3 regions of the Micromonospora sp. TSRI0369 genome follow, and region 3 is predicted to be linked to each of the others. Evidence: riboswitches for the same ligand, from Rfam matches in the RefSeq annotation. Region 3 holds a riboswitch; each other region holds the start of a gene.
The links. A riboswitch is a leader RNA that binds a small molecule or an ion and turns the genes downstream of it on or off. The one in region 3 is predicted to bind cobalamin.
Positions count from the first base shown of each region.

Region 1 (4,027 bases), on a different contig from region 3:
TCGCACTCCACCGCCTCGGCCAGCATCTCCTTCACCTGCCGCTCCATCTCGGCGTCGAACAGGTCCGGCTCCTCGGCCCGTACGGTCTCCACCACGTCGAACGCGAACGCCATGTGCATCGACTCGTCCCGGAACACCCAGTTGGTGCCGGAGGCCAGCCCGTTGAGCAGGCCCCGGGAGCGCAGGAAGTAGACGTAGGCGAACGCGCCGTAGAAGAACAGGCCCTCGATGCAGGCGGCGAAGCAGATCAGGTTGAGCAGGAACGCCCGCCGGTCGTCGCGGGTCCGGAGTTCCCGCAGCTCGAAGATCGAGTCGATCCACCGGAAGCAGAACTCCGCCTTGCGGGCGATCGACGGGATGTTCTCCACCGCCGCGAACGCGGCGAACCGCTCCTTCTCGTCCGGCACGTACGTGTCCAGCAGGTTCAGGTAGAACTGGACGTGCACCGCCTCCTCGAACAGCTGCCGGGACAGGTAGAGCCGGCCCTCCGGGGAGTTGACGTGCTGGTAGAGGTTGAGCACCAGGTTGTTGGCCACGATCGTGTCGCCGGTGGCGAAGAACGCCACGAGCCGCGACACCAGATGCCGTTCGGCCGCCGACAGCTTCGCCAGGTCGGCCAGGTCCGAGTGCAGGTCCACCTCCTCCACCGTCCAGGTGTTCTTGATCGCGTCCTTGAACCGGTCGAAGAAGCGCGGGTAGCGCATCGGCCGCAGGGTCAGGTCCATGCCGGGGTCGAGCAGCATGTGCCGGGTCGGCGCGGTGGTGGTCACTGGCATGCCTCGCAGCTCTCGGGGTTCTCCAGGGAACAGGCCAGCGCCTCGTCGTCACTCACGGCGGAAACCACGCCGGAGACCGGGGCGAGCACCGGCGCGACGGTGGCCTGCTGGATGCGGGTGGCGGGACGGGATCGCAGGTAGTACGTGGTCTTCAGCCCGGCCTTCCAGGCGTACAGGTACATCGAGGAGAGCTTGCCGATGGTCGGCGCGCTCAGGAACAGGTTCAGCGACTGGGACTGGTCGACGAACGGCGCCCGCGCGGCGGCCAGGTCGATCAGCGCCCGCTGCGGCAGCTCCCAGGCGGTGCGGAACAGCTCCCGCACCGGCGCGGGCAGCTCGGTGATGTCCTGCACCGAGCCCTCGGCCCGCTTGATCCGGTCGCGGACCTGCGGCGTCCACAGCCCGCGGGCCTTCAGCTCCCGCACCAGGTACGTGTTGACCTGGAGGAACTCCCCGGACATGGTCTCGCGCTTGAACAGGTTGGACACCTGCGGCTCGACACACTCGTAGCAGCCGGCGATGGAGGCGATGGTGGCGGTCGGCGCGATCGCCACCAGCAGCGAGTTGCGCAGCCCGTGCGCGGCGATCCGCTCCCGCAGCGCCGCCCACCGCCCGGCCTGCGCCGGCTCCGCGCCCCACAGGTCCGGGTGCAGGTCACCCTTGGCGGCCCGGGTTTGCGGGTACGCCGGATGCGGCCCGAACCGCTCGGCCAGCCCGGCGGAGGTCTCCAGCGCGGTCAGCAGGATCTCCTCCTGCACCCGGGTGGACAGCTCCTTCGCCTCGGCGGAGTCGAACGGCAGGCGCAGCGTGAAGAACGCGTCCTGCAGGCCCATCAGGCCGAGCCCGACCGGCCGCCAGCGCGGGTTGGACGCCGCCGCCTGCTCGGCCGGGTAGTAGTTGATGTCGATCACCCGATCGAGGAAGACCACTGCCGTGCGTACCGTGGCGCGCAGCCGCTCCCAGTCCACGCCGTCGGCGGTGACGTGCGCGCCGAGATTCACCGAGCCGAGGTTGCACACGGCGGTCTCGGCGTCGTCGTTGACCTCCAGGATCTCCGTGCACAGGTTGGACAGGTGGATGACGTTGCCCGGCTCACCGGTCTGGTTGGACAGCCGGTTCGCGGCGTCCTTGAACGTCATCCAGCCGTTGCCGGTCTGCGCCAGCGTGCGCATCATCCGCCCGTACAGGTCCCGGGCCCGTACCGTGCGCACCGCGTTCTTCTCGGCCGCCCGGTACGCGGCGTCGAACGCCTCCCCGTACAGGTCGGGCAGCTCCGGGGCGTCCGACGGGTCGACCAGCGACCACTCGCCGTCGGCCTCGACCCGGCGCATGAACTCGTCCGGGATCCAGTTGGCCAGGTTGAGGTTGTGCGTACGCCGCGACTCCTCGCCGGTGTTGTCCCGCAGCTCCAGGAACTCCTCCACGTCCGGGTGCCACGGCTCCAGGTAGACGCAGGCCGCGCCCTTGCGCCGGCCGCCCTGGTTGACCGCCGCCACCCCGGCGTCGAGCGTCTTGAGGAACGGCACGATGCCGTTGGAGCGCCCGTTGGTGCCCCGGATCAGCGCGCCCCGGCCGCGCACCCGCGACCAGGAGATGCCGATGCCGCCGGAGAACTTCGACAGCTTCGCCACCTGGTGGTAACGCTCGTAGATCGAGTCCAGCTCGTCGCGCGGCGAGTCGACCAGGAAGCACGACGACATCTGGGTGTGCCGGGTGCCGGAGTTGAACAGCGTGGGGGAGCTGGGCAGATAGGCCAGGCTGGACATCAGCCGGTAGAAGCCGACCGCCTCGCCCGGGGTGCGGGACAGCCCGCAGGCCACCCGCAGCAGCCAGTACTGCGGCGTCTCCACCACCAGCCGGGACTGCGGGTGCCGCAGCAGGTAGCGGTCCGCCACCGTCCGCAGCCCGAAGTACTCGAACCGGAGGTCACCGGCCGGGTCCACGGCGTCGTCGAGCTTGCGGGCGTGGCGCGAGACGAACGCGGCGGTCTCGTCGCCGATCAGGCCCAGCCCGTGCGCGTACGCGATCGACTGGCTGAAGCTCGCCACCTGCTGCCCGCGTACCTCCTTGTCCACGTACGCGGCCAGCAGCCGCGCCGCGAGCTTCGAGTACTGCGGCTCCTCGCCGATCAGCTCCGCCGCCGTCTGGATCGACAACCGGTCCAGCTCCGCGGTGCTCGCCCCGTCGTAGAGGCCGCTGATCGTCTTCGTGGCCACCCGCAGCGGGTCCACCTCGTCCAGGTCCGCGACCCAGCGCTCGACCGCCCGGACGATCTTGTTGACGTCCACCGGCTCGGTGTCGCCGTCCCGCTTGCGTACCCGCATCGCCAGCCGGCGGGGCTCGGACCCGCCGGCGGTGGACGGGGGATGTTCCTGCACGACAGTCATGACCTCTCCTCGCTGTCACCGTCTGGAGACGGCGGGAGACGCCAACGGGCGCGGCGCACGGCCGGCCCGGCTGCTGGCGTCGGTCGTCCCGCGCGACCTCCGACCGCCGTACGCGGAGGCGCACGGCGCGCTGGCAGGTCTTCGGACTCGCGGGCACGACACGAGGTCGCCTACTGGCCGTCGCTTCCCAGGCCGGTGGCCCAGTGCTGTTGACGGCGGTCGTTCCCACTCACCGCTGCGGGGCAGTCCCGGATTCCCACCGGGTTCCCTCTTGCCTCGGCCCTGCCCGGGAGGGCTCGGCCGAACCAGCTGCGGCACCACCATATATGGCGGTGGGCGATGTCTGGCAACACCAGATGTCGTGTCGGCGTGTCGGATGAATCTCACCGTCCACAGTGCCTACCCCCGATGCCGTCGCTCCCCGCCGGGCGCGATACTGGGCGCTATGGGGAATACCGGACGCCGCTGGGCGTGGGTGGCGGTCCTGCTCGTCGGCGTCGGGCTTCACCTGCTGGTGCTGGAGACGCTGGCCGGCACCGGGACCGTCACGTTCGTGCCGACGCTCATCGTGCTCGGCGCGTCAGTCGCCCCGGCCACGTTCCTGGCCTTCACCCAGGGGCGGCCCGGCCACCGCCGGGTGCCGGGCCCGGTCGTCGGCGTCGCCGCGTTCCTCGGTGGAGTGATCGGCGTCGTCGCCGCCGGCTGGCTGGAGTACGGCACGCTGCACCGGCTCGGAGTCCTGCCGATGGCGTTCGTCGGCCTGGCCGAGGAGGCCGCGAAGCTGATCGTGCCGGCCGGCATCCTGCTGCTCTGGCGGCGGCACCGGTCACCGGCGCAGGGCCTGGTGATCGGGGTGGCCTCCGG
Region 1 covers NZ_LIVU01000003.1:535,980-540,006, forward strand. Annotated here, with positions in the region: gene AMK25_RS11215 (ribonucleotide-diphosphate reductase subunit beta) at 1-776, opposite strand, end outside; gene AMK25_RS11220 (ribonucleoside-diphosphate reductase subunit alpha) at 767-3,163, opposite strand; cobalamin riboswitch at 3,279-3,489, opposite strand; gene AMK25_RS11225 (PrsW family intramembrane metalloprotease) at 3,609-4,027, shown strand, end outside.
Region 1: linked by a shared signal. The riboswitch ahead of AMK25_RS11220 (ribonucleoside-diphosphate reductase subunit alpha) and the one ahead of AMK25_RS06110 (CbtB domain-containing protein) in region 3 are both predicted to bind cobalamin.

Region 2 (4,027 bases), on a different contig from region 3:
CCTGGACCGGGCTGACCGCCGCCGCGTTGTTCACCTTCGCCGCCGCGCCCGGCGGCCGGAAGCTGGCGGCGTTCCTGCTCACCTTTGCCGCCGCCGTCACGCTGCACACCTGCTGGGACACGTTCGGCACGCAGCCCGCGTACCTGTTCATCGGCGGCGTGTCGCTGGGCTGGGTGCTGCTGCGCCTGCACCTGGACCGCGAGCGGCCGGCCGCCCCGCCCCGGGCGCCGGAGCATGATCCTCACCAGCTCGCCGAGGTGGCGGGGTCGGAGCCCTCCTGATGCCGCCACCCCAGCGTGCTGAAGTCGATCAAGCGGCCTGACCCGTCCCGCCGAGCAGCAACAATTGTGCCGCGACCGGGCCCGCGTCGGGCCGGACGAACTGCGGCAGGAACGCCACGCTGAACAGGATCATCTTCGGGCTGAGCAGGTTCGTGAGCAGCCCGCGCCGGAACGCCCGCCCGGCGCCGCCGTCCGGCCCACCGCCCGCCGGACCGGTACGGCCCCTGCCGCGCAGCGCCCGCACCCCGAGCACGATCAGGTACGCCGCCCCGGCCCACCGGATCGCGGTGAACAGCACCGGGGACGCGGCGATCACCGTGGCGAGCCCGGCCACCACGGCGGCGACGTGCACCGCCTCCCCGGCGGCGACCCCGAGCGCCGCCACCGCCCCGGCCCGCGCGCCGTACCTGGTGGCGTTGGCGAGCACGAACATCATGTCCGGCCCGGGGGTGAGCATGAGCACCACGATCGCGGCCAGGTAACCCGCGAGCGTGGTGGCCGACAGTCCGAGCACGCCTCAGCCCTCCTCGACGCCGTCGAGCAGCGCCCGGCGCAGCGCCAGCCGGTGTTCGCGCCGGATCTGCGCCTCCCGGTAGCGCCGCCGGTCGCCGTCGGTGCCGGGCAGCAGCGGCGGCACCGGCCGGGGCTGGCCCTCGTCGTCCACCGCCACCATCACCAGGTGCGCTGTCGCCACGTCCACCGGTGGCACCGCACGGTCCCAGCGGTCCGCGCTGACCTTCACGGCCACCTCCATCGAGCTGCGGCCGGCCCAGGTGATCCGGGCGTCCACGTGGACCACGTCGCCGACGCGTACCGCGCGCAGGAAGGCCGTCTCGTCGATCGCGGCGGTGACGGCCGGTCCGTCGGAGTGGCGGGCGGCGACCACCCCGGCGACCGAGTCGATCAGGTTGAGGATCCGGCCGCCGTGCACCGTACCCATGAGGTTGGTGTGGTGCTGGTCCATGATCTGCGACAGGGTCAGGTGCGAGGCCGACGGTGGTCGGCCGGTGAGGGTGATGGCATCGGTCATCGTGCGGTTCCGTCCTACGCAGAAGCGGACCGCCGACCGGACGGGGTGTGCACGTCGAGGCACGCCGACGGCTCCCGCCCGGCGTGTCACCCGCCCGACCCACCCGCGAGGTCGACGGCAGCGCGCACCGGTGGTACGCGCGACGCGGGCAGGTCTTCGGACTCGCGGGCCTGACACGAGGTCGCCTACTGGCCGTCGCTTCCCAGGCCGGTGGCCCAGTGCTGTTGACGGCGGTCGTTCCCACTCACCGCTGCGGGGCAGTCCCGGACTTCCACCGGGTTCCCTCTTACGACACCCGGCCGTCGCCGACCGGGTGAACCAGCGCTGCCGGCAGCCTAACCCAGCCCCGACCCGCCCTCGCCGGGACCCGCGTTCCGCCCTGCCCCGCAGTGCCCCCGCCCGTCCCACTCCGGCGCACCCGTTGCCGGCCCGCAGGCGCAGTCCGCATAGCAGGACGGCTCTCTCGCCTGTCAGGAAGGCCCGAGATCTTGGAAGGAATGCGCCCCTATGGGGGCCGTTTCGTACCAAGATCTCCGGGCGGACCAGCGTAAGCGGGTGACGGGTCAGCCCGCGTCGGCGGGTGATGCGTCAGGAAGGGCGGCGACGGCGCAGCAACAGTGCGACCACGGCGGCTGCTGCCACCGCGGCGGCCGCTCCGCCGACCAGGAGTCCCACCGGCAGACCGCCGTCGTCGGCGCCCGTCGAGGCGTCGGCGCTCGCCGGAGAGGCGTCCGCACCTGCCGAAGCGCCTGCCGGAGCGCCCGCCGAAGCGCCTGCCGACGTGCCAGCCGGAGCGGATGTGCCCGCCGAAGCGTCTGCGGTCGGTGACGGGACGGCCGCCGGGGGAGCGGCCGGGTCGGCGACAGTGAAGCGGTACGAGCCCTGGACCGGGTGGCCGTCGCGGGAGACCACCCGGTAGGCGACCGTGTAGGTGCCGTTGCCCAGCGGCTCCTCGATCGTCACCGTGCCGGTGGCGCCGTCCACGGCGGGCGCGCTGGCGGGCACCGGACGCTCGGCGGCGTCGCGCAGCGTGATGGTGGTGAAGGCCGGGTTCAGCCGTTGCATGAACCGCAGCGTCACCTGCGTGGGCGCGGTGGTGAGCCGGGCGTCGCGCGCCGGTGTGGCCTCCTGCAGCGAGTTGTGCGCCGCGGCGGGCGTGGCCGGGACCAGCAGCAGCGCCGCGGTGAACAGCGCGGCGAGGAGTGCGGGGACGGTACGGGTACGCATGGCGCGCCTTCCTGGTCGTGGTCAGCGTCGTGGTCAGCCGAGCAACTGCTGGCCGATCCAGCCGCCCTCGGGGCAGCCGGGCGGTACGGCGAACGCGGCGGAGCCGATCGGGGTGGTCCACTCGTTGAGCAGGTCCTGTTCGGCCAGCCGCCGCTGGATGGGCAGGAACTGCCGGGCGATGTCGGCCTGGTACGCGGCGAAGACGAGCCCGCTGTCCGCGTGTCCCTCGGCGGTCGGCGCGCCGTCGTAGTTGTAGGGCCGGCGCAGGATCTTCTGCCGGTCGTCGGTGACGCGTGCCCGGGTCAGGTGCGAGAAGTCGGGGATCACGGTGAGCCCGTCCGGCCCGAGCGCGGCGAAGTCCGGCTCGTCGTGCTCCGCCTGGCCGGTGAGAGGCGCGCCGGTGTCGAGGCGCCGCCCCACCGCGAGTTCCCGGTCGGCGCGGCCGAGCAGGTCCCAGGTCTCCAGGTTCATGCTGATCCGGCGTACCACCAGGGCGGTGGAGTCGCGCAGCCAGTCCGGTCCGTCGCTCACCCAGACGGCGGTGTCGGCCGGTGCGCCGGGCTTCGGGTTGGCGGTGCCGTCGAGCTGGCCGAACAGGTTGCGCTGGGTGCGCCCCGGTTCGGCGCCGGCGGCCCGGCGGAAGCCCTGCTGCACCCAGCGGACGGTGGCGAACGGGCGGCTGTCCTTGGTCAGGACCCGCTGGGCGTGGGCGACGGTGAGCGGGTCGTCGGCGCAGATCTGCAGCAGCAGGTCCCCGCCGGACCAGCGCGGCTGCAACCGGTCGATGCGGAACGCCGGCAGGTCCGCCACCGACGCGGGCCGCCGGTCGTCGAGCCCGGCGGCGGTGTAGAGCCCGGGACCGAAGCCGAACGTGACCGTCAGCCGGGCCGGGAGCAGGCCCAGTTCCGGTTCGGTGTCGGCGAGCGCCGGGCGGCCCTGGGTGAGGCGGGCGGCGTCGTCGGAGAGCAGCCGCAGCATCCGGCCGAGCGCGGCCCGGTCGGTGCCCGGGCGCAGCGTGAACGCGACGAACGCGGCGTGTGCCTGCGGCTCGGTGGTGACACCCGACTGGCGCGCGCCGTGGAACGGCTCGACAGCGCTGCCGACGTGGGCCACCGGAGCGGGTTCGGCTGCGCGTACCCCGGGATCGCCGGAACGGGCGGCGGCGAGCGCGCCGGCGCCGGCCAGTGCGCCCCCGGCGGCGACCGCGCCGCCGGTGAGCAGGCCACGCCGGCTCATCCGGCGGGCGGGTGCGGTGGTCTCGGTCATGACGCTTCAGTGGCGCCGTGTCCGGGCGCGTACGACTCCTGGGCGCCGGTGAACGGCTTCGCCACGGCGGTGAACGTCTGGGTGCGGCCGTCGGCGAAGGTGAGCGTGATGTCGAGCTGGTCACCGGGGCGCACGGGCCGGGTCAGGTCCATCAGCATGAGGTGGTCGCCGCCGGGCTCCAGAGCGGCCTGGGAGCGGGCCTTGACCACGACGCCGCCCTGCT
Region 2 covers NZ_LIVU01000003.1:540,135-544,161, forward strand. Annotated here, with positions in the region: gene AMK25_RS11225 (PrsW family intramembrane metalloprotease) at 1-281, shown strand, start outside; gene AMK25_RS11230 (LysE family translocator) at 310-795, opposite strand; gene AMK25_RS11235 (acyl-CoA thioesterase) at 799-1,311, opposite strand; cobalamin riboswitch at 1,442-1,649, opposite strand; gene AMK25_RS11240 (copper resistance CopC family protein) at 1,900-2,538, opposite strand; gene AMK25_RS11245 (Dyp-type peroxidase) at 2,572-3,774, opposite strand; gene AMK25_RS11250 (copper chaperone PCu(A)C) at 3,801-4,027, opposite strand, start outside.
Region 2: linked by a shared signal. The riboswitch ahead of AMK25_RS11235 (acyl-CoA thioesterase) and the one ahead of AMK25_RS06110 (CbtB domain-containing protein) in region 3 are both predicted to bind cobalamin.

Region 3 (4,027 bases):
TGCGCCGGCACGCGTGCCTGGTTCGCGTGGTGGACGAGCCCGACATCGTCCTGCCGGTGTCGTGGAAGCTGCTGCGCAGCCGCGGTCCCTACACCCTCGCGCACGAGCGGGAGGTGATGGCGGGCACGGACGTTCTAGTTACCAAGGACTCCGGCGGTGACCACACGGTCGCGAAGCTGGAGGTCGCCGCCGAGCGGGCGATGCCGGTCGTGATCGTGCGCCGCGCCGGGCCGCCGGCCGGAGTGCCGCTGGTCCGTGACGTGGACGCCGCCCTGGCGTGGGTGCGGGCGTTGCCCGCACCCTGACGCGAGGTTCAGCCGGGAAGGTTCAGAGCGTGGCCGCCAGCTCCTGGCGGCGCAGCCGCTCGGCGGCACGGTCCGCGTCGCGTCCGACCAGACCGGTCAGCACTGCACCCAGGACCGCCCAAGTCGCGGCCAGGGTCGTGATCGACGAGATGCGGAAGTACCAGAGTGTGTCGGCCGGGAAGCCGCCGACCTCGTTGACCGTCGGCAGCAGAGCCCCGGCGACCACGACGACCACGAGATAGGCGCCGGCACCGGCCAGCACCGCCGAGTATGCGCCCAGCTGGGGCAGCAGACGCCGGGCCAGGACCACGGCGCCGATCGCGGCGGCCAGGCTCAGTGCCCAGAACCCGAAGTACAGCGCGGTCCGCTCGTTGATCGTGTCACCGGAGCCGACCGCCGGTGGTGTGGCGGGGTACTTGAGGAACGGCACGAGGGCGGTGGCGACGAAACCGACGGCGGCGACCACCGCGGTGCTGGCCCGTGCGGACAGGGAGCCCAGACGCCCGGCGGCGAAGGCGGCAGCGAGCGCGGTCGCTCCACCGAGGACGACGCCTACCAGGATGGTGCCCAGTGCCAGGCCCCCGGTGGACTGGGTGCCACGCGAGACTTCGGCCTCCTCCTCATCGTGGCTGTGAGACTGCTCGGCGGTGGCATTGTCGTGCGGGTGCTCGGCGGCACCGGCTTCCTCCAGGGCGATGGCTGCATCGACCTGGGGTTCGGCGACGACGTAGGAGACGAGGAAGGCCGCGAAACCGGCGATGAGCCCGGCCAACAGCCCGTGAACGAGAAAAGTGCGAGGGGTCATCAAGGGTCCGTTCGGGAGCCGGCCGCGGGCAGCACGAAACGCCCGCAGCGCCGGTGACGAGGAAAGACGAAAACTCCGGCCGGGCCGGGCGGACTGCCGCGTGGCGTGGTGTCAGTGGCAGGGGAAGCCCAGCACGTGCCGTGCGTCGTGCGTCAGCTCGTGGATGAAGGTGCCCTCGAAGACGGAGAAAGCTCCCTGCTCGGCGCCCACGAAATACAGGACGACGGCGGTGACCAGCGCGAAGAACAGCGCCCAGGGGGCGAGCGCGCGAACGGGAATGGTGGGAAGAACGGCCGGAATGGCCGTGGTCGCCTGAGGCATGACACTCCTTGGGATGCTGCGTCCCGTCGATGGGTGGTCGACCTGGCTGGAGGGTCTGGCTTCGCCGCGAGCGGCGTCACAGTAGCGCGACTGCGCCGGATTCACACCGGCTTCCTTCAGCAGGGTGGCACGACCATATCAGGTATCGGAGCAACGCGACGCTGTCGCGACTGCCTGCACGGCGGCCGGTCCGAGGGCGACGACGTGGCCGATCACCGTTACGGCGGGCGCGCCGATGCCGGCCTCGGCGGTGTCGGCGACGACGTCGGCGAGGGTACTGCGCAGCACCCGCTGGCCGGCCGAGGCGGCGTCCGCGACGACGGCGCATGGTGTGTTCCGGTCGAGACCGGCGGCGACGAGCGCGTCGGCGATGGCCGCGAGGTTGCGCATGCCCATCAGCACCACGAGGGTGGTGCCGGTGCGGGCGAGGGCGGCGTAGTCGATCGACGAGTCGGGATGGCCGGGCGGTACGTGGCCGGAGATGACGGTGAAGCCTTGCACGAGTCCGCGGTGGGTGACCGGGATGCCGGCCAGCTCCGGGGCCGCGATGCTGGAGGTCACGCCGGGTATCACGGTGGTGGGGACGCCGGCTTCGGCGCACGCGGTGACTTCCTCGAAGCCGCGGCCGAAGACGTACGAGTCGCCGCCCTTGAACCGCACAACGTGCCGTCCGGCGCGGGCGTGCTCGACAAGCAGCGCGTTGATCTGTTCCTGGCTCGTGCTCCGCCCGTACGGGATCTTGGTGACGTCGATGATCTCGGCATCCGGGCGCGCCCACTTCAGGGCCTCCCACGGGGCGAGCCGGTCGGTGAGGATCACGTCGGCCTGCTTGACGGCCGCGCGTCCGGCGACGGTGACCAGCCCTGGATCGCCCGGGCCGGCGCCGACCAGCGTGACGTGTCCGGCCGTTCGGACCGCTGCCGGCGCCCCGGCCTCCGAGGGTGCGACGGTACGCAGCACGACGTCGAACCGGCTCTCGTCGACCGGGGTGGTGACCCAGGTCAGGCGCCCGCGGAGGGCGAGGTCCTCCAGCGCGGCGCACACGGCCGGCGCGGCGACGGTGACCAGGGCGCGCCTGTGCAGCAGCGCACTGACCGTGACGGCGGCGGGTGCGCTCCCGTCGAGGACGAGCACGCTACGGCCGGTGAGGTTCAGCTGCATGTGACGGTGATTCCTAACGTGCTGAGGAGACAGCCGTCCGGTGTACGGCCTCGGTGAACGACTGGGCCAGATGCGGTTGCCCAGCCCAATGCACGTGCAGATAGGACGCGCTGAGGCTGGGGGAGGCGAATCCGGCATTGCGGCCCTCGATGCGCCAGGCGGGGTGCTCGCCGTGACCGGGTGTGACGGTGGTGCGGTGGAATTCGTGGCCGGTGGCAGCGGTTCCCCGCTCGCCGAGCAGCTGGTCCGAGCCGAGTGCGGCACGGTGGTACGCGAGGGTGAGGCGCGGCGTCATGACGGCTTCGGCGTCGAGCGCCCCGACCATGGGATGGCCGTCGACGGAGCGGCACAGATACAGCAGGCCGGCGCACTCGGCGACGGTGGGGACGCCGTCGAGGACGGCCTGGCGCAGTTCGTGGCGCAGCGTCGTGTTGGCGCTCAGCGTGGACGCGTGTACCTCGGGGAACCCCCCACCGAGGTACAACCCGCGTGTCCCGGCGGGAAGCCGCTGGTCGCGGGCCGGGTCGAACGGAACGACGGTGCAGCCCGCCGCCTGCAGCAGCTCGGTCGTCTCGGCGTACCGGAAGGTGAAGGCACGCCCGGCCGCGACCGCAACCACCGGTGATCCGGCGCCCAGCCGCCGGACGTGCGCGGCGGGATCCCATGGCTGGGCGTCCAGATCGGGTGCGGTGCGTGCCACCTGCAGCACCGCATCGAGGTCCACGTGGCGGGCGATCTGCTCGGCCAGCACGTCCAGGGCGGCGGCGGCCTCCTCACGTTCGGCTGCCGGCACGAGCCCGAGGTGGCGCGACGGGGCGCTGACACCCTGGTCGCGGTGCAGGATCCCGAGCACCGGTACGCCGGTGGATTCCACCGCCCGGGCCGCCTCGGCGGCGTGGCGGGCGGACCCGGCTTTGTTGAGCACGACACCCGCGACGGTGACGCCGGCCTCGAACGTGCCCATTCCGTGCACGACGGCCCCTACGCTGCGCGAGGTGTGCGAGACGTCCACGACCAGCAGGATCGGGGTGGCGGTCAGGGCCGCGAGGTGCGCGGTAGAGGCGAAACCGTCGCCGCCGATGCGGCCGTCGAACAGGCCCATGACCCCTTCGACGATGGCGATGTCCGCGTCGCGTGCGCCGTGCAGCAGCAGCGGGATCACGAGTGAGGGGTCGGTCAGGTGCGGGTCGAGGTTGCGGCCGGGGCGTCCGGTGGCCAGCGCGTGGTAGCCGGGGTCGATGTAGTCGGGCCCCACCTTGTGCCCCGACACGGTGTGCCCGCGCGCGGCCAGCGCGGCCATGAGCCCGGTCGCGACCGTGGTCTTGCCGTGGCCGGAGGCCGGCGCCGCGACGATCAGCCGCGGAAGGCTCACCATTCGATGCCTCGTTGGCCCTTCTGGCCGACGTCCATCGGGTGCTTGACGTGCTGCATCTCG
Region 3 covers NZ_LIVU01000002.1:175,577-179,603, forward strand. Annotated here, with positions in the region: gene AMK25_RS06100 (cobalt-precorrin-6A reductase) at 1-305, shown strand, start outside; gene AMK25_RS06105 (CbtA family protein) at 328-1,110, opposite strand; gene AMK25_RS06110 (CbtB domain-containing protein) at 1,222-1,431, opposite strand; adenosylcobalamin (AdoCbl) riboswitch at 1,430-1,570, opposite strand; gene cobA (uroporphyrinogen-III C-methyltransferase) at 1,570-2,592, opposite strand; gene AMK25_RS06120 (cobyrinate a,c-diamide synthase) at 2,606-3,967, opposite strand; gene cobO (cob(I)yrinic acid a,c-diamide adenosyltransferase) at 3,961-4,027, opposite strand, start outside.